4 regions of the Cytobacillus sp. FSL W7-1323 genome follow, and region 1 is predicted to be linked to each of the others. Evidence: riboswitches for the same ligand, from Rfam matches in the RefSeq annotation. Region 1 holds a riboswitch; each other region holds the start of a gene.
The links. A riboswitch is a leader RNA that binds a small molecule or an ion and turns the genes downstream of it on or off. The one in region 1 is predicted to bind cobalamin.

Region 1 (4,972 bases):
TACTTCTTCTCGAAGGGCAAGGGCAATTTGGTTTGCGACTTCGTAACGAGGGATATCGTCGCGGACAAATGACCAGTTTAAAATCGTAATCGGACCAGTGAGCATACCTTTTACCGGGTGATCTGTTAAGGACTGGGCATAGACTGTTTCTGCAACTGTCATTGGCTGTTCAAATGAGACATCTCCATAAATGAGTGGTGGTTTGACACAACGAGAGCCATAAGACTGCACCCAACCGAATTTTGTGAATTGGAATCCGGCTAATTTTTCACCGAAGTATTCGACCATATCTGTGCGCTCGAATTCGCCATGAACAAACACATCAAGGCCTAGCTCTTCTTGAATATCAATCCACTTTTTAATTTCCGTTTTGATATATGTTTGATAGTCAGTAGCAGTTAACTCTCCTTTACGCCATTTTAAACGATTTCTTCTCACTTCCTGTGTTTGTGGGAAGCTTCCAATCGTTGTTGTAGGTAGGAGTGGTAGTTGGAAGGCTATTTTTTGTGTTGCTTGACGAACAGAATAAGGTGCTTCGCGCTCTGCTAGTGATGATGGTAAGTTTTGAATGGCTGTTTGTACTTGTTGATTGTTTCTAATAGAAGATTGATTTAGCACCTCGATAGCAGTTCGTCTCTCGTTTATCTCATCTTGGATTTGCTCTTTTCCTTCTCTTATTCCTTTCGTTAGCACTACGATTTCTTGTAATTTTTCATCAGCAAAGGCGAGTGCGGTCTTTAATGTATGATCTAGTGTTTCTTCAATTTTGACTGTAACGGGTACATGCAATAAGCTGGATGAAGGCTGGATGATTAAGCGATCTTTCGGAACAATTGCTGTAATTTTTTCTAGAAGAGAGAGCTTATTATCAAGTTTGGCGCCCCAGATATTACGGCCATCGATGAGACCTGCAGCTAATACTTTATCACTTGGGAAGCCGAATTTTTGTAAAGAAGCGAGGTTTTGACCTGCATCATGGACAAAATCAAGGCCGATCGCTTGCACAGGTAATGAGGTAACAGCTTCAAAATGAGTGATGCTTTCAAAATACGTTTGTAAAATGATATTTATCTGTGGTGCTGCCTGGTGTAATGTTTGGTAAACTGCTTGATAGAGTGAGATGTCTTCTTCTGTGAGGGTAGTTGCTAAAATAGGTTCATCGATTTGTACCCACAAGGCACCTTCTTGCTGTAATTCTTTTAAAATTTGTGCATAAAGAGGAACGAATTGATTGACGATTGATTTGAATTCACTTTCTTTATAGCCCTTTGATAATTTCACAAACGTAATCGGGCCCAAGATAACCGGTTTCCCGTCGATTTCAAGCTTCTCTTTTCCTTCTTTATAAAAGGCAAGTGGCCGGTTTTCAGCAAGTGTTGGCGTGAGGTTGTTGAGTTCTGGCACGATGTAGTGATAGTTTGTGTTAAACCATTTGGTCATTTCAGCTGCCACGGCATCTTTGTTCCCTCTGGCAATATCAAAATACGTTTCGATATCAACCTTCCCACCTCTGTATGTAAAACGCTCAGGAACAAGTCCAAACATCACAGCTGTATCAAGGACATGATCATACAGTGTGAAATCGCCAACCGGGATGAGATCAACGCCAAGTTGTTTTTGTTTCTCGAGAGAGGATAAACGAATGACTTCCATTTGTTGCAGAAAAGTCTCTTTATTCAACTTACCACTCCAAAATTGTTCTAGAGCTTTCTTCCACTCCCGCTTCTCGCCAATTCTTGGATAACCTACATTTGAGCTTTTTACTTCAGTCAATTTAAACACTCCTTTAGATTGTATTTTCTCAACAAAAAATCTCTCTATTTATTATTAAATGAGAGATTCATACGCAATATTAACTAGAGTTGAGACCATTTGATTTGCTCAACACGTATTCATCACTCCTCTCTATGCATCCGTAGAGTCTAAGTGCAAACAACAGACAGGTCTCCTGACTTCGGATTATCGCTCGTTATCCCTTCCCATTTCTATTATGAAATAGTGGTCAATGATAAGTCGCTCTCCTTCACAGTGGCGGGACCGTGCCGGCATTCCACCGGGCTTCCCTTTTAAGCAATCATGCATCTGTTGCCTTTGTTATTAAGTTTTGAAAATACAAAAGACCTCTCTAATTAAAAATAGAGAGGTCTTTATCCTCTCTTATTTGCCAAAGCTATTACACTTTGCAGGAATTAGCACCTTTTTAACAAATAATTGTTAAAGGTTGCTGGGTTTCATCGGGCCAGTCCCTCCACCTCTCTGAATAAGAGAATTACATATTTATAATATTTTGAATTTTACAGATAGATTAGCATAATAAATGGAAGCTGTCAAAATAAATTCTTCATGAGTGATATATATCATCAGATTCAAGCCACTTGCGAAATTTATGTAGATGGTAATAATGCTTGCCATTAAGAATGACTTTTGGTGCGTGAGGATGCTTCTGTAATAGATCCTTCATGTCAGCTTCACTTAAATAAAAGTAAAGATGAAGGTGGCTTTGCTCCACAAGTAAATGATTCATATTACCTTCATTTTTACTACTAAATTGCTTCAACCCATTGCCTATGAAATAGCCAAGTAATGCTAAACCGGCGGCAATCCAAATAAAATTCAACTCGAATTCCAATTTGTACTCCCCCTTAAATACATATATATCTACTTTAACATCTCCTAACGAATAGTAATAATATATTTTTTAGTGCCGAATCGGATCAATGCCCCCATAATTAAACCAATCTACCCTGTCTATCGCACCATCTTTCATAGATTGTATACTTGTCCGAGAACAAAATTGGCCAAGCTGTATATATTGATATTACTTAGTGTTTTTCTCGGGTTTGTGATGGAAAAGGCTATAGTTAGCACAAAGGAGACTATTAATTTTGCTGAAGGAGAGAAGTGAAGTGTTATGAATCTATCTGTTATTATTCCCATTCAGAATGAAGAATCTACGTTGTCAGCCGTTTTAGAAGAGTTAGTGAAGATTGAGCCATATGAAATCATCGCTGTTTTGAATGGTTCAACAGATGGATCGGAGAAAATAGCGGAAGCATTTGAATGTAGAAAGCTTGTTTATAAAGAACCTCTAGGGGTGGATATTGGACGAGCAATTGGTGCAAGGGAGGCAAAAGGAGATACGCTTCTTTTTATTGATGGTGATATTGTCGTTAGAGCACAGGAGCTACAAGCACTGCTTGATGGCATTCAGGATGGGGCTGATATTGCCCTAAATGATTTAAGCTGGACAATGAAGCGCCCCATTAGACCACATCCGACAGCAGTATCAAAGTTCTCTCTTAATCATTTTTTAGGTAAAGGTGAGTTATCCGTTAATTCCTTAGTCGCTGTTCCTCATGTGATGAAAAAATCAGCGCTTGATACAATTGGTTGGGAGAATTTAGCTTGTCCGCCATTAGCTCATAGTATAGCTGTGATGAAAGAATTAAAGATGAGTGCACCAGTAGCCATTGATGTGATTGCTACAAATAAGATTCGACCGAAACATCAACAGAAGATTACGGGCTCCTCTTTTTCATTTTCAACAAGTTTAATAATTGGTGACCATTTACGTGCAGTGGCCCAACTGATTGAAGAGAGAGGATATCGCGGTGGTTTAAACGATGGCAGGCGAAATCGGCAATCTTTTAAGGAATATGTACAAGCCTTTTCGGTAAAGGAAGAGAAACGAGCGAAGTATAGTGCGATTATTCCTGTAGGGAAGGAGCCGGATACGATTGCTGAAGTGATTGCTGAGGTAAAGAAGGCAGGCATTGATGAAATCATTGTTGTGTTAAATGGAGCAGATGAACGAACAAAGGAAAAGGTAGAAAAGTCAGGTGTGAAAGTGATTGCGTTTGACCAGGCACTCGGACATAACATTCCAAGAGCGATTGGTGCGCTTCACAGTACAGGAGATATCTGTTTGTTCTTAGATAGTGATTTTGTTATCAAAGCAGAAGATTTAACCCCTTTTATACATGCTGTAGAAGAAGGGGCAGATATTGCTTTAAATGATTTAGAAATATTGCTCGACCGTGCCCATCCGTTGCATTCTGTGAGTGCTGCTAAGTACCTTCTGAATATGGCACTGAAAAGAGAGGACCTCACCGTTAATTCTCTCACTGCTATTCCACATGCAATGAGCAGGAAAGTGATTGACGAGATTGGTATCCTCACATTAATGTCTCCACCGTTATTTCAAGCAAAGGCAATTCTAAAAGGATTTAAAGTCGAATCCATTCATTATGTCGATGTCGTCAAGCCAAATAAAATTAGAAAACAGCATCACAGGCAAGCCGATGGTCGGGTCGAATCAACTGACCGGATTCTAGGTGACCACATTGAAGCATTTTCATATTTACTATCGTTCAATCAGAGATGCGGTTATACAGATGGCAATCGAAAATGGGACATGCTCCAAGGTCAAATAGATAGAGTTGCTGTTATTGGTCTCGGCTATGTTGGTCTCCCACTGGCTCTCCACTTAGCAAAAAAGGGCTGTCATGTAACGGGCATCGATCAAGATACTCATAAGATTGAGTTATTACAGCAAGGGAGCAGTTATATTCCTGATGTAAAAGATGAAGAGCTGCAAGCGGTTCTAAATTTCATTCCAAAACATACGGATGCAGCTATAGCTTTGCTTAAAGCCGCTGAGTATATCATCGTCACAGTTCCAACCCCAATTGACGAACATCATGAACCGGATTTAAGAGCGATGATTGCCGTTACTAACTATCTTTGCCAATATTTACAGACGGGACAAACGATTATTTATGAAAGCTCTACTTATCCGGGAACAGTAGAAGAGGTGATTGAGCCTATATTCACACGCCATCACTTTAAAGCTGGTGAAGACTACTACTTATGTTATTCACCCGAGAGAATTGATCCTGCAAATAAGCAATATACGTTAGCCTCTATCCCAAAAGTAATTAGTGGTCAAACAGAGAGCTCTCTTGCGAAAATT
Region 2 (4,972 bases), 2.1 Mb from region 1:
CGCATTTGGTGCTACCGCTTGTAAATAGCCGTTTCTAATTCCTTTTGCTCTCACTTTTTCCATTAGTCCTTGCCAATCAAGTTCGCTATCAGCATTCAGGTAATCTCTTTTTTCGAAATAGGCACCTGTTTGCCAATCTGAACCATTGAATGCGGGGTAGGCTCCCTTTTCCTCAGCTAGATTCATAGAACTTTCAATTGTTAAGTAAGCAATTTTCTCGTAAAGTCGGTCTGCAAATTCTAATGATTCAGGGCTTTCCCAAACGACCTTATTAGTAGCTAATAAATGATGCCAGCCGAAAGTACCTAAGCCAATCGCGCGATATTTTTTATTCGTTAACTGCCCTTGGATAACAGGGATTTTATTAATATCAATTACATTGTCCAGCATTCTTACTTGAATAGGAATCAATCGTTCTATGACTGCTTCATTCACTGCTTTGGCAAGGTTAATAGAAGACAGGTTACATACGACGAAATCTCCAGGTGTTTTCTCGATGACAATTTTACCATCTTTTGTATACTCTTCTTCTCTTGTTGTTACACTTTGATTTTGAACGATTTCAGTACAAAGATTTGTACAATAGATCATACCTGCATGTGCGTTTGCATTCATACGGTTCACTTCATCCCGATAGAACATAAATGGTGTTCCAGTTTCTAATTGACTACGCATGATAGACTTCATAATATCGATAGCAGGAATTTCCTTCTTCGATAGCTCTTCATTATTGACGCATTCTAGATATTTCATTCTAAAAGTACCTGCACCAACTTCTTCATCATAATAATCTTCTAGTGAGAAGCCCATTTTTTGTCGAACCTCATGTGGGTCAAATAAATACCAGTTACTACGCTCTTCTACTTTTTCCATGAATAAATCAGGTAGACATACACCGGTAAATAAATCATGTGTACGTAATCTTTCATCACCATTATTTAACTTTGCATCAAGGAAAGAGAAGATATCCTTGTGCCAAACGTCTAAATAAACGCTAATTGCCCCTTGTCTTTGTCCAAGTTGATCGACACTTACAGCTGTATTATTTAGTTGTTTCATCCATGGAAGCACCCCAGATGAAGCGCCTTTGAACCCTTTAATCATACTACCTCTACTACGAATCTTACCTAAATAAACGCCGATTCCACCACCATTTTTAGATAGTGCAGCAATGTCTGTATTACTGTCATAAATTGAATCTAGACTATCATCAACTGTTTCGATAAAGCAGCTAGATAGTTGTCCCCAATTCTTACCTGCATTAGATAAAGTTGGTGTAGCTACGGTCATAAATAAGTTACTCATTGCCCAGTAAGCTTCTTTTACTAATTGCAGCCGATTTTTTTCTTCTTGATGCATAAGAATCATTGCAATAACCATCCAGCGTTCTTGAGGCAATTCAAAAATCCTCTTTTTGCGATCTTTTGCTACATAACGATCCGTAAGCATTTTGATCCCGAGATAAGTAAAGAGCTGATCTCTTTCAGGGACAATTTCTTTGCCTAATTCATCAATTTCTTCTTTTGTATAACTAGATAATAAAATAGGACTATAAATATCAATATCACTTAATTGTTGAATTAAAGAATGAAAATCACCATAAGCCTGACCACTGTACCCTCGGTTCTCAGCTGCTTGTTGATAAATCTTCTTTAAATATAAATGGGCAGCCACATATGTCCAATCAGGTTCATTAACATTTATGTAAGAAAGACATTCTAGTATTAACTGATCGTAGAAACTATCTAACTCTAAGTGATTTAATTGATCTGCACGCTTTTCTAACGCACTAATTGGTAAGTTGTTGAATTGTTGATATAATTGTTCAAAATTGACTGTCGTATCAATCATTGTTTTCAAATTCCTTCCTCCTTCAAACTATTTCTATCAAATTTAGGCATAAAAAAAACCGCCCCAGTTACACCTTGAGCGGATCAAACGACAGTATAAATACAAGTGTACAATACACTCTTTTCATCAACTGTCGTTTCATCTTCTCAAGCCCCGAAGAATTGAAACTTTTGATTAAGAAGGCAGGTATCCTGGCTTGTGTATCAATCTACTAAGAGCCTTCCCATTCTTTCAAAAGAACAGTGGTTTCCTCTTTTCGTCACACTTACAGTTGCGGGTACAGCTCCGGCTTATCCGGATTCCCATTTTAAGTCCATTTGGACTCCTTCAACCAATTACTATATGTAGTTGTTAAGAAGTAAAAAAATAACTATATATTGTATCTGAGATTGTATGAGTAATCATATCACATCATTTCATAGAATACAATTTATTTCTTTTATCTAAATCTAAAATATACATTTCGTTCTTTTAGCGGTAAATTTAAGACCATAATAAATAATAGCATTTCTTATTTGTGTAAAAAAGTCTTGAAATCCATTAAAAATTGTTCAAGCTGACCAACTCTACTTTTTTACCTTCAAACGAGTATGCTTAAACCAGAAAAGTAATAGTTTTTTGGTAAATAAATTAAAAAATCATAGAATTGTTGAAATAAATCAATGGTGTTAAAGTTGTGGGGCAAAAATTAATTAAAGGTATATTCCATATTAAAAGAAAATAATTTATCTTAAAGGACAAAATTTTTTTACCAATCTTCTTCATGTCTTCTATAAAAATAGAAAAACAAACTAACTATTTAAATTAGCTTGTTTTTCTCATTCAGTTTATTGTATAGAATGTTTTATAGAAATTCATACGGAACTTGTTATTTTTATCTTACACGTTGCAAACGAAGTGCATTTAATACAACGGACACAGAGCTAAACGCCATCGCAGCACCTGCTAACCATGGTGCTAAGAAACCTGCAGCTGCAATAGGAATACCGATTGTATTATAGCCAAACGCCCAAAAAAGATTCTGTTTAATATTACGAATGGTTTTTTTACTCATCATGATTGCATCAGCAATACTATTTAGATCACCACGCATAAGTGTAATGTCTCCTGCTTCCATGGCAATATCTGTACCTGTACCGATAGCCATGCCGATATCGGCAGTTGCTAATGCTGGGGCATCGTTAATACCATCTCCTACCATCGCTACCTTTTTCCCTTGACTTTGTAGCTTTCTTACTTCTTCTGCTTTCGTTTCTGGTAAGACTTCTGCAATGACTTTTGATATACCTACTTCTTTAGCAATGGCTTGTGCGGTTAACTGGTTATCTCCAGTCATCATAATAACTTCTAACCCCATATCATGTAGCCTTTGAATCGCTTCGTTTGATGAATCTTTTATCGTATCAGCTACAGCAAGGAGGCCTTTTGCTCTACCGTTAATAGCCACAAGCATAGCTGTTTTTCCTTCACCTTCTAATTCTTTCATTTGTTTCGAGAACCAAGAGGAGTCTATCCCATTCTCTACCATTAATCTAACTGTACCAATCAGTACATCTTTTCCTGTAACTTTCGCAGAGATACCATAACCCGGTAGCGCTTCGAAATATTCACTTTTTACTTTTTCTATATTTCTCTCCTCTAACCCTTTCACAATGGCTTCAGCAAGAGGGTGTTCAGATGACTTCTCACTCGCAGCAACAATGGAAAGGAAATGGGCCTCATTTGTTCCAGGCTCGACTATGATATCGGTTAATACAGGCTGACCATTTGTAACAGTACCTGTTTTATCAACCACAACAGTTGTAATTTCATGTGTCATCTCGAGATGCTCTCCACCTTTAAATAAAACACCCATCTCGGCTGAACGGCCAGACCCTGCCATAATTGAAGTAGGCGTCGCTAATCCTAGTGCACAAGGACAAGCAATGACGAGTACAGCAATCATTTTTTCTAACGCACTAGCTACATCACCCGGTTGCAAGAAAAGAAACCATATACAGAAGGTAACAAGGGCAATAGCTACCACAATGGGAACAAAGATGCCCGAAATCTTATCGGCTAACCGCTGAATAGGTGCTTTTGACCCTTGTGCTTGCTCGACTACTTTAATAATTTGCGCAAGCGCTGAATCTTTTCCAACCTTTGTTGCTTCAACTGTTAAATGGCCATTTTTGTTTACAGTTGCTCCTATTACTTCATCACCAGCTTTCTTATCAACTGGCACGCTTTCTCCTGTTAACATTGATTCGTCAACTGCTGAATGCCCTTCAATGATTACTGCATCTACAGGAATTCTGTCACCAGGCTTAATGATAACCATATCGCCTTGCATTACTTGCTCAACAGGGACAATGGTTTCCTTCCCTTCTTTTAATACAACGGCTTTTTTAGCCTTTAAATTCATTAATTTTTTTATTGCTTCTGATGATCTTCCTTTTGCACGTGCTTCAAATAATTTCCCTAACAAAATAAGGGTAATAATAATCGCACTCGTTTCATAATAGAGCTCAACATGATGACCATGTGTTGCATTCATCGATTGTAATGTTAGAAACAAACTATAAAAGTAAGCTGCAGAAGTACCTAATACAACAAGTACATCCATATTCGCGCTACCAGATTTCAATGATTTATATGCACCAGTATAAAATTGCCAACCGATAATAAATTGTACAGGTGTCGCCAAAATTAACTGTATCCAAGGGTTCATTAAAAAATCTGGTAGAAAAATGAATGAAGTGAATTCAAAATGCCCAACCATCGTCCAAAGTAATGGTAGAGAAAGGATAGCAGCAGCGATAAATTTCTTTTGCTGCTTTTTAATATGCTGTTCCCTCACATCATTTGCACTGGCTGTTGTTTTTAGCGAAGCGCTATACCCAATCTTATCTACCTTTGCAATAATTTCTTCAACTGAAACCTGTTCAGGATTGTATTCTACAGTACCTGTTTCTAAAGCTAAGTTCACGTTTGCCTGCGCAATACCGGACTGTTTATTTAAAACTTTTTCGATTCGCGCAGAACAAGCAGCACAAGTCATTCCTGAAATATCAAACTCAGCTTTCTCTAAAACAACTTCGTAGCCTAGATCTTTAATCTTCTGCTGAAATGCATGTTCTCC
Region 3 (4,972 bases), 180 kb from region 1:
TCTTCTGCAAAGGAATATGTTTAAACGTATATATAGACGTACCGAATTGAGAAAGAGTTTCCTTATTTACAATATAAAATAAAAAAGTAATGTTAAGTTAAGTAGGAAATAAACATTGTGGCAATACCAAAATACGTAACAAGTGAGAAAATGTCATTTAATGTTGTAATAAGAGGCCCGGAAGCTATGGCTGGGTCTATCCCGAATTTGTATAATAGTAAAGGAATAGTTGCTCCCGAAAGTGTCCCGATAATTAAAGTAAGAAGTAGGGAAACTCCGACAACTAAGCCTAAATAAATATTTCCTTGCCAAAAAAATGCAATCAGTGCGATTAAAATACCACAAGTGACACCAATAATCACGCCTACCCCTAATTCCCTAAGAATCAGTTTCGTAACCACTTTTTTATTTAAATCATTGGATACAAGCCCTCGGACAACTACAGCTAATGATTGCGTACCTGTGTTACCTGTCATACCAGAAATCATGGGCATGAAAAAGGCGAGGGCTACGACTTGCGATAAAGTAGCCTCATACCCGCTTATGATACTGCCTGAAATAATGCCGATGAATAATAAAAGGATGAGCCACGGTAACCTTCGATAAGCGGCGACGAAAGCTTTCGTATCAAAGTCAATTGCCTTACCGGAAGCGGATAGTTTTTCAATATCTTCATTCGCTTCTTGGACAACAACATCCATCAAGTCATCAACAGTGGCAATACCCATTAGCACATTTTCTTCATTCACAATTGGAATAGCAAGAAAATCATATTTTAAGACCATGTTTGCAACTTCTTCTTGGTCTGTCGTCACTGCAGCTGAGATGACCCGTTCATACATAATGTCTTGGATAACCTCGAGGGGCTCTGCGATTAGTAAGTCACGGTGAGAGACAACCCCAACTAATTTTCTGTCTTGATCTATCACGTATAAATAATTAATCGTTTCAGCATATTCTGCAAAGGATTTTAACTTCTCTACTGCTTCTCGGACTGTGTAATAATCACGAATCCATACAAAACGGTTAGTCATTAAGCGCCCGGCAGTTTCTGGTGGATAGGTCATCATATTCTGAATGATGCGAGATTCACTTTGTTTCATACCGGCAAGGAGACCTTCTATTTTCTCAGCTGACATATCATGAAGTAAAAGGGCGAGGTCGTCATTGTCCATTAGATCCAAGACTTTTCCTGTTTTCTCATTTTCTAATTTATTTAAAACCTCAAGCTGCATGTCTTTATTCAATTCCTCTAGCAACTGGGCAAGGCGGTCAGCAGTCATAAATAATAAGAAGCGCTTCTTATGCTTTTCAGGCAGATGATCATAAGCTTGAGCAATATCATACGGTTGCAGTTCATCTAAAATCCTGTTAAATTCTTTTTGTTTATTATCTTTTAATGCTTTGATGATCAATAAAGCGATTTGGTTTTCTGTCATCGTCTGAATCATAAAGCTCAAGTCCTTTCAACCGAGGATATACCTTAAATTGTAAACGGAGATTATATGCTTATCTTACCATTCTTTTACTGGGAAAATCATGATTTCTTAAAGTAATGTATGATTTAAAAGTTAAGATTGTATGCTAATCCATTAGTTATTTTCATAGTATGTGTTAGAAGTGGATTGTTATCATTGGTTTGATATAAAAAGGTTTTTTTAGGGTATGAACAAAACTCAGGAATTGAAATAGTTATTTTGTAATGTTTTTTTAATAATCGTATTTCCTTATCTTTGCTAAAATGAAATGGATGAAATGACGCATTGTATCGGTTGTTTATGATTTACATGTAGTTAGTATAAATTATTGCAGTAAAACGAAATTGTGTGTGGTATGAGGGTAATAACTAAGGTGGTACTATTGAATTTGCTCTTCGTCTTTCTATTTTCAGTTCGGAGGTTTCTAAATTGCGAAAGAAAAATCATAGTGTTCGAGATCTCATCTATATCTTATTAAACGAAAAGGACCAGTCCGTTATTTCTTATGGAATTGAATTTTCTGAGTTTATGCAATCATTACAGAACAGGACAGGGCATCTTCTATTAGTGAAGCATCAGTATGATAATGGGGAACTGAATGTACATACCATGTTTGATTGGGTGGCTCATGAAGACCTGCCAGCACTAATAAACGAAGATGTTTATAGTTATGGTGATTTTTGCTGGATAGATTTCGAGGAGGAAGAATCGTTAAATGAATTGCCTGCTCAAGCAATTGCTGAGCTCCTATATCTTAGTCATGTAAAGGAGCATTTAAAGAAACCTTTCTATAACCATTTAAGCAATCGTTATTGTTATTTAGCGCATGATGACGGTTGGTTAAATAAGGTCTATTACCGAGACTGGCAGGACTTTTACAAAATGCTTGGCGACGTTGCTGCTATGAAGATGGAGCATTTAAAAGTAGAAAAATCTTTATTAGGCCTAAAAAAGAAAAAAACATATCCGCAAGTTCCAGAAGGCGCGTTAATGGCATTAAGAAATTTAATGAAGGAAGGCCTGGTAATTTCTTTTGAACAGAGTGAGCAGACACGTACAAAAATTAATATACCGCTCTGGACAGTTGGAGATTTCGCTAATATGGATGATATGTATGATGAGTTCGAAGCAATGAGGAAGGAAGCCACTCCAGACGCGAGATTGGTTTTTGATAAAAAACTGAAAGAATGGCAAGTAACTGATTCATAAAAATAATAATGCACCACAAAATATGATAAGGTATAATAAAATCGACAGAAAATTGTAGATTTAAGGAAATAGGTGTCAATTTTTGACTTAATAGGGGAAATTGGTGTAAAACCAATGCGGTCCCGCCACTGTAACTGGTTAATAAACAAAGAAAACTCCTATATATGTTGTATAGGAGGAGCCTTTGATTATAAACCATAAGCCAGGAAACCTGCCTATCTTCCATAAACACTGTAACCTACGAGGATAGGGGGTGTTTGGTAAGGCTTCTTTGTCGTGATTATTCCTTCCAAACATCTCCTACTAATGGGGATGTTTTATATTTTAAGGAGGGTCAATCATGAAGAAATGGTATTTATTTTTAGTCTCGATTCTACTATCAGCAGGTATTCTTGCTGGATGTGGGAATGACACAGCTGAACCGAAAAAAGATGGAGAAGAGAAGGTTGAAGAGAGTACTGAAACTAGCGCTTTTCCTGTAACATTAACGGATGCTGCGGATCAAGAAGTGGTGATTGAAGAGGAACCAGAAGCGATTGTTTCATTAATCCCGAGTAATACTGAAATCGCTTTCGAATTAGGGTTAGGTGAGAAGGTAGTCGGTGTATCTGATTTTGATAATTATCCAGAAGAAGTAGCTGATATTGAAAAAATCGGTGGACAAGAATTTAATGTAGAAGCAATTATTGCTTTAAATCCAGATGTTGTATTAGCACATAATTCAGGAGCGCATAATAGTACTGAAGGCTTAGATCAATTAAGAGATGCTGGTATTCCTGTTCTTATTGTCAATGATGCACAGAATTTTGAAGAAGTATATGATTCCATAGAAATGATTGGTAAAGCAACAGGAGCAACAGAAGAAGCAAATCAAACAGTTGAGGAAATGAAAACCCGTTTGGCAGAAATTGAAGAAAAAGCAAAGTCTGTTGAAGAGAAAAAATCTGTCTTTGTAGAAATCTCTGCAGCTCCTTCTTTATATACTGCCGGTCAAAAAACATTTATTGATGATATGCTCAATTTAATCCAAGCGGAAAATGTAATTGAAGAAGAAGGGTGGCCACAAATTGACGAGGAAGCTGTCATCGAAAAAAATCCTGATGTGATTATCACTACATACGGGTATTATACGGAAAATGCGGTAGAAACCCTTTTAAGTCGAGAAGGTTGGCAAGATGTAACAGCCGTTAAAGAGAAGCAAGTCTATGATGTGCACTCTGATAAGGTAACTCGTACAGGTCCTAGACTTGTAGAAGGAGTAGAGGAGCTTGCAAAAGCGATTTACCCAGAAGTATTTAAATAATAGAGGTGTTGCTTATCTCTGTGCGTTCGTTTTCTTATGTGTAGCAATGATGATGGGGATTTCTATAGGGACTGTTTCAGTGCTACCGTTAGATATATTCAATATCATTGGAGCGGAAATCTTACGTTTACCGATAAGTAATGATGTTAATCCAATGCATAGTAATATTGTTATGAATATTCGCTTGCCTAGAGTAGTATTGGCGGGCTTCGTCGGGGCATCACTTGCAATAGCAGGTGCTGCCTTTCAAGGTTTATTAAGGAACCCTTTAGCAGACCCTTATACATTGGGGGTGTCTTCAGGAGCTTCTGTTGGTGCTGTATTAACGATCTTTCTCGGTTTATCCATTCCGTTTGTTGGCACCTTTACTTTACCGTTATTTAGTATTACAACAGCTTTTCTAACGATAATTGTTGTCCTTTTCTTTGCGCGACAAATTGATCGTGGCATGAGAGTAGAGACAATCATTTTAACCGGTATTATCTTCAGTTCTTTTCTAGGTGCATTTATTTCCTTAATGATTGCTTTAACCGGGGATGAACTGAGACAGATTATTGGGTGGTTGTTAGGAAGCGTATCGATGAGAGGTTGGGACTATGTTCAAATCATCCTTCCTTTCTTTATCATTGGTTCTGCGATGCTCATTGCCAATAGCAAGGAATTAAATGCGATGTCATTCGGCGAAGAAAGAGCTCGTCATATCGGGGTGAATGTACAGAAACGTAAGATGATGGTCTTAATTGCCGGATCGATTTTAACTGGTGCCGCTGTAGCAGTGTCAGGTACAATCGGATTTGTCGGCTTAGTCATTCCGCATCTGACCAGATTGCTATGGGGACCAGACCATAGACACTTGCTTCCTTTATCGATGATGACAGGTGCGGGGTTTTTAATACTTGCTGATTTATTTGCAAGAACAGTCATTTCACCTACTGAGTTACCTATTGGTGTCATTACTGCGTTAATTGGTGCACCAGTTTTT
Region 4 (4,972 bases), 2.1 Mb from region 1:
CTGTTTTAATCATTCCTTCATCCCCGTTTCTTTGGCATTTTTTGTTTGATCATTTTTCACTTTTTCATAAAGAACAGCCATATCTTGGCTTCCATAACCCTCGTTTTCAGCATTTTTGTATATATTTAATAGTAATTCACTAACTGGCAATTGCAATTCGTGTTCCTTGGCTAAATCAAGCGCGAAACCAAGATCTTTATTTAATAGCTGCAAGGTAAAACCGGGACGATAATCTTCGTTCGCGATAAAACTTTTATAGTTTCTTTCATATATCCGACTTTGGCCGTAGCTCACATTCAACATCTCAAATAATTGCGCTAAATTAATGTTGCTTTTTTCTGCCAGATTTAAGGCTTCGCTTACACCAGCAGTATAAAAACCGATAAGTAAGTTATTGATTAATTTGACTGCAGTTCCGCTTTCAATTCGTTCATTCACATGAAAAATATTCTCTCCAAGAATATTTAACAATGGTTGGGATTGCTCGAAAGCTTGTTTAGGACCACCGACCATAATGGTTAAAGTACGATTTTCAGCACCGATTACACCCCCACTGACAGGAGCAGCAAGAAAATGAATCCTCTTCTTTTTTGCTTCTTCTGCTAATTTTTGATTCAAGCTAGGAGCAACAGTACTTGTATCAATCAGGACAATGCCTTCCCGTCCTTTTGTAATCAATCCTTCCTCACCTAAATAGATTTCTTCCACCGCTTTCATTGAAGGTAAGCTTGTGAAAATAAAATTTACTTGCTTTATGATATTTTTGATTGATAATCCAATCACACCTCCCGACCTTAGCAATGCCGCTTCAGCATCTTTGTTGAGGTCGATGCCGTACACTTCATTGCCTTCTGATAATAAGCTTTGCGCCATCGGTAAACCCATATTCCCTAAACCAATAAAACCGATTTTCTCACCCATCATTTTAGCTCCCTTCATTTCAGTAATTTTGGTTGATCAATAAGTATTTGTGCTAATTGCCTTTTTTTCAATAACAGATTGCTGTAGAGTGGGATTTGGTAATTTTCAATATTTGCGAATGCAACGAATCGTTCTTTTTCATCAAGTATCGCTGCTGAAATCAGGCTAATCGTTTGTTGTTTCAAATATTGAAAGCATTGTTCGCATTTAATATCAGTCGCTAAATCTTTCCACTTTTGATTTTGTTTTCGATGTTGCAGTTTTGAAGTCCGCATATAAGTCGCTTCCATTGTGTATAGTTCTGTGATGATATTAGCTAAAAGACGTGCATACTGCTGTTCTCTATTAATATCAATCTTTGCATTTGAAACCGCTTTCAAAGACAGCGATAACAGTTCTTTTCCTAACTCAATAAATTGGCTGTTTCTATCTCGGTGTAATGGTGTCGGGGTATTGATTGTGATATCTTTAGATGAGTGTTTGTGAAGTAAGTTTTTTGCTATGGTTAAGCGATTGATTTCGTTTGTTCCTTCAAAGATACGACTGATTCGAGCATCCCTATATAGTCGCTCAACATCGTAATCTCTCATATAACCGTATCCACCGTGAATTTGAACGGCCTCATCTGTTACATGCCCAAGCATTTCAGAGCATCGTACTTTGTTTATGGCACATTCCATTGCGAATGCTTTTAAAGAGGTGATTCCTTCATCCGTTGGAGCTTGATCAATCATATCTGCTGTGCGATAAGCGGCACTTTCACTTGCATAAATAGATGTCGCCATTTCAGCTAATTTTTCTTGTATCAACGTAAATTCAACCAGCGCTCTATCAAATTGTTGTCTCTCTTTCGCATAGCTAAGAGAAAAGTTGAAGGCTTGTTTAGCTGTGCCAATATTCGAGAAAGCTAGCTTCAATCTAGCAAGATTTAATATATTCATGGCAACTTGATGACCTTTTCCTTTTTCTCCTAGTATATTAGCGGATGGCACAACGACATCTTCCAATATAAGAGTAGCTGTTGATGATCCATGAATACCCATCTTTTCTTCTTCTGCACCAATAGATACGCCTGCTGTGTTTTTTTCAACAATAAAAGCAGTCATCCCGTCATTTGTTTGGCAAAACACAACAAACACATTTGCTATGTGAGCATTGGTAATCCATTGTTTTTCCCCATTTATTATCCAACTATCACTCTTGCTGTTGTAAATAGCTCTTGTTTTAGGTGAAAGTGCGTCTGATCCAGCTCCTGCTTCCGTTAAGGCATAAGCACCAATCCAATCCCCAGAGATGAGTTGTGGTAAATACTTTTGTTTTTGTGCTTCTGAACCAAAATAAACATACGGTAATGTGCCAACACCTACATGAATATTATAGGAAACACTAAAAGCCCCACCGTATCCTATCTTTTCAGCAATAAGCCCGGATAATTTTTTACCAAGTGCAAACCCGCCATAATCTTCAGGTACATCAATAGCAAGTAGACCAAGTTCCCCTGATTTTTTAAACAGATTCTTAGCCACTTCATAGTTCTTTTTTTCTAATGAATCCATTTGGGGCAACACTTCATTCTTAATAAATAATTCTGCCGTTTGTGCAATGAGTTGTTCCTCTTCAAGAAAATCTTCAGGAGAAAAAATATCTCCCTTTTCTTCTAGCGTTTTTTTTAGCTTCGCCATCGTGCACTCCCTTTACATCTTTCTATCTCCTTTGATTGAGCGCTTGCTCAAATCAGTACTAAGAAGCAAACCTCCTTCAAACAAAAAACAACTCCTATTAAAAGAAGTTGTTAAGTAACGAGTGGACAAACAAATAAACATGTGTAGTGTTATATACATGTTCTTCTATCCGCACTTAACACCCCCTATCCGCGTAGGTAATGATGTTGGCTAAAACAGGCAGGTCTCCTGGCTTATGGTCGTGGCGGATTTGCTCCTTCCCCATTCAATAATGAATAAGTGGTTATGTACAATCCGCTCGCATATACAGTTGCGGGACAGCACCGGAGTCTAACCGGTTTCCCTTTTAAGCTTGATGAACAAGCACCTGTTTATTTAGCTTATTTAGTTTTCACACTAACAATATATCAATTTTTCGGAAAATTTACAATTTATTTTTTAGAATATGTATTCTCAGCTTAAAATGATGAAAAAGTTAGGCTCTTTATCATTTTTCTTCCAACCACAATATAAGCTAGAGTCATTGATTAAATCCACTCCTACAACCCGAGTAGAAGAAAGCCTAATTCTTCATTTTGACCGATCGTTTGATGTAACATGAAAGGTTTATATAAATTTACCACCGAAAAGAGAAACACGCCTCCTAGATTGCAGTGGCGTGTTTTTCAAGTTTACTTAAATAAGTTAAGAAGTTTCTCGAAGAATCCTACTTTATCTTTTGTTTCTTTTACATCTTCTTTGTTATCTTTTATTTTAATCTTATCTGTTTGGATGACAAATTGGACTAGTTCCAACTTTTCATTATTTTTATCTGATACAAAAGAAATTGGCTCATAATCAGATTTATCATATTGCGATATCATTTCATCCACTTCTTTTGTCACCTCATCAGGAATGTCTTTAGTTGCATCATGTAATTGTCCAGTTCCATTATGAAGCGAGCCAGCTCCTTTCGTTAGTTGCTCAGCTCCAGATAGAGAACCGCTAATTCCTTCATGGATGTCACTATATGATGTACTTAATTCAGAAACACCGCCTGTATAAGCAAGTAACCCTTGGTGGAATTGATTATAGTTAGATACCATTTCTTCAACACCAGATGTCAATTGTTTTAACCCTTCATCAATGTCAATTTGAAGAATAGATTCGTCTATATTAGATGATATTGCACGAAGGTTACCTGCTGCTTCTCTCATTGATTGACTAAAGGTTGATAGCGGTTCAACCATGTCTGTAAGGTTATCTTTGGCTAGTAGTAGAACTTCTTGAGCAGCTTTTGTCCCTCTATAGGTTTCTACCAATTGATCAATTACCTCTTTATCCGCATTACTTTCATATAATTTATTTATCTCTTTATCTGAAATTTGGTTATCTGGTATCTGCTCCAGAGCACGATTGATTTGTGTTTTTACCTCATTATAATTAACAACTACTTGGTCTACATCATTTGCTGCTTGTTCTAGATTATCCGCTACCTCAGGCAGATCGATTGTTACATTCTCGAGTTCCCCAATACCACTTACGCCACTGGCTTGTTTCATCTCATCTTTAATCAAAGATAAAGTATTATTTATTTGTGCTGATCCTTCTGTTAATTGGTTACCAGACTGACTTAATTCATTTAGTCCTTTTTTATATTGTGCAGACCCACCCTCTAAAGACCGTAAGCCTGATGATAGTTCATTCATTCCTATTGCTAAGTCTCCGACACCATGATGAATGTCACCAATTGCCTCAGTTAATGAGTGAAACTCACTCGTCAATTCTTCAGTATCTGGGCTATCAATGGCAAGTGAAGCAGGTAAAGCAGATATTTGCACACCTTCTGTTTCAAAATGATTTGTTTCTGCCTCAATCGTAAATACTTCTTCCTGCTCCGGCATAACGGTAAAAGTGAGCTGCTTATCTTTGCCGGATTGTGCAACAGTGGCATTCTCGGCTTTTATATCCTTGAATTTTTCAGTGTTCAGCGGTATGCTAATTTGCAGCATATAATTTTCAGAGAATGAAGAATGCTTACCTTCATTCGCTTCTACAGCAATTTCCATTTTTATATCGCCCGATTTACCAGCTAAATTTTCTGGTTCAACCTTTTTATTATTAAGGTAATAATTAATTGTAAAACGCCAAGGTAACTCAAAGTTATTTGGTAAGTTTCCTTGATAATAGTAATTTTCTTCTTTTGCTTGTAATGTGATCTGATCATTTTCTTTGCTAATTTTTGATGTGTCAGTTAGATTTTTAACCTTTTGGTAATTCCCAAAATCTTCTATCACACCAGGTTCTATCAGTTCAAACGAATTGACAACATATAATTCGGTTAGGTTACCGTCTGCTAGCAAGTTAGCATAAATCACTTCATTTTTGTT

Region 2: another riboswitch for cobalamin. It lies ahead of MKX67_RS13605 (ribonucleoside-diphosphate reductase subunit alpha); the one in region 1 lies ahead of metE (5-methyltetrahydropteroyltriglutamate--homocysteine S-methyltransferase).
Region 3: another riboswitch for cobalamin. It lies ahead of MKX67_RS02255 (ABC transporter substrate-binding protein); the one in region 1 lies ahead of metE (5-methyltetrahydropteroyltriglutamate--homocysteine S-methyltransferase).
Region 4: another riboswitch for cobalamin. It lies ahead of MKX67_RS11860 (acyl-CoA dehydrogenase family protein); the one in region 1 lies ahead of metE (5-methyltetrahydropteroyltriglutamate--homocysteine S-methyltransferase).

What each region holds. Positions count from the first base shown of each region.
Region 1 is NZ_CP151998.1:239,936-244,907, forward strand. It holds gene metE (5-methyltetrahydropteroyltriglutamate--homocysteine S-methyltransferase) at 1-1,773, opposite strand, end outside; cobalamin riboswitch at 1,921-2,101, opposite strand; SAM riboswitch class I at 2,155-2,267, opposite strand; gene MKX67_RS01285 (DNA-binding protein) at 2,342-2,629, opposite strand; partial or broken gene MKX67_RS01290 (glycosyltransferase family 2 protein) at 2,912-3,952, shown strand; gene MKX67_RS01295 (nucleotide sugar dehydrogenase) at 4,415-4,972, shown strand, end outside.
Region 2 is NZ_CP151998.1:2,695,612-2,700,583, forward strand. It holds gene MKX67_RS13605 (ribonucleoside-diphosphate reductase subunit alpha) at 1-1,851, opposite strand, end outside; cobalamin riboswitch at 2,015-2,195, opposite strand; gene MKX67_RS13610 (heavy metal translocating P-type ATPase) at 2,726-4,972, opposite strand, start outside.
Region 3 is NZ_CP151998.1:423,209-428,180, forward strand. It holds gene mgtE (magnesium transporter) at 93-1,451, opposite strand; gene MKX67_RS02250 (hypothetical protein) at 1,908-2,687, shown strand; cobalamin riboswitch at 2,741-2,921, shown strand; gene MKX67_RS02255 (ABC transporter substrate-binding protein) at 3,028-3,990, shown strand; gene MKX67_RS02260 (iron ABC transporter permease) at 3,956-4,972, shown strand, end outside.
Region 4 is NZ_CP151998.1:2,311,659-2,316,630, forward strand. It holds gene MKX67_RS11850 (CoA-acylating methylmalonate-semialdehyde dehydrogenase) at 1-13, opposite strand, end outside; gene MKX67_RS11855 (NAD(P)-dependent oxidoreductase) at 10-921, opposite strand; gene MKX67_RS11860 (acyl-CoA dehydrogenase family protein) at 936-2,603, opposite strand; cobalamin riboswitch at 2,804-2,989, opposite strand; gene MKX67_RS11865 (YhgE/Pip domain-containing protein) at 3,275-4,972, opposite strand, start outside.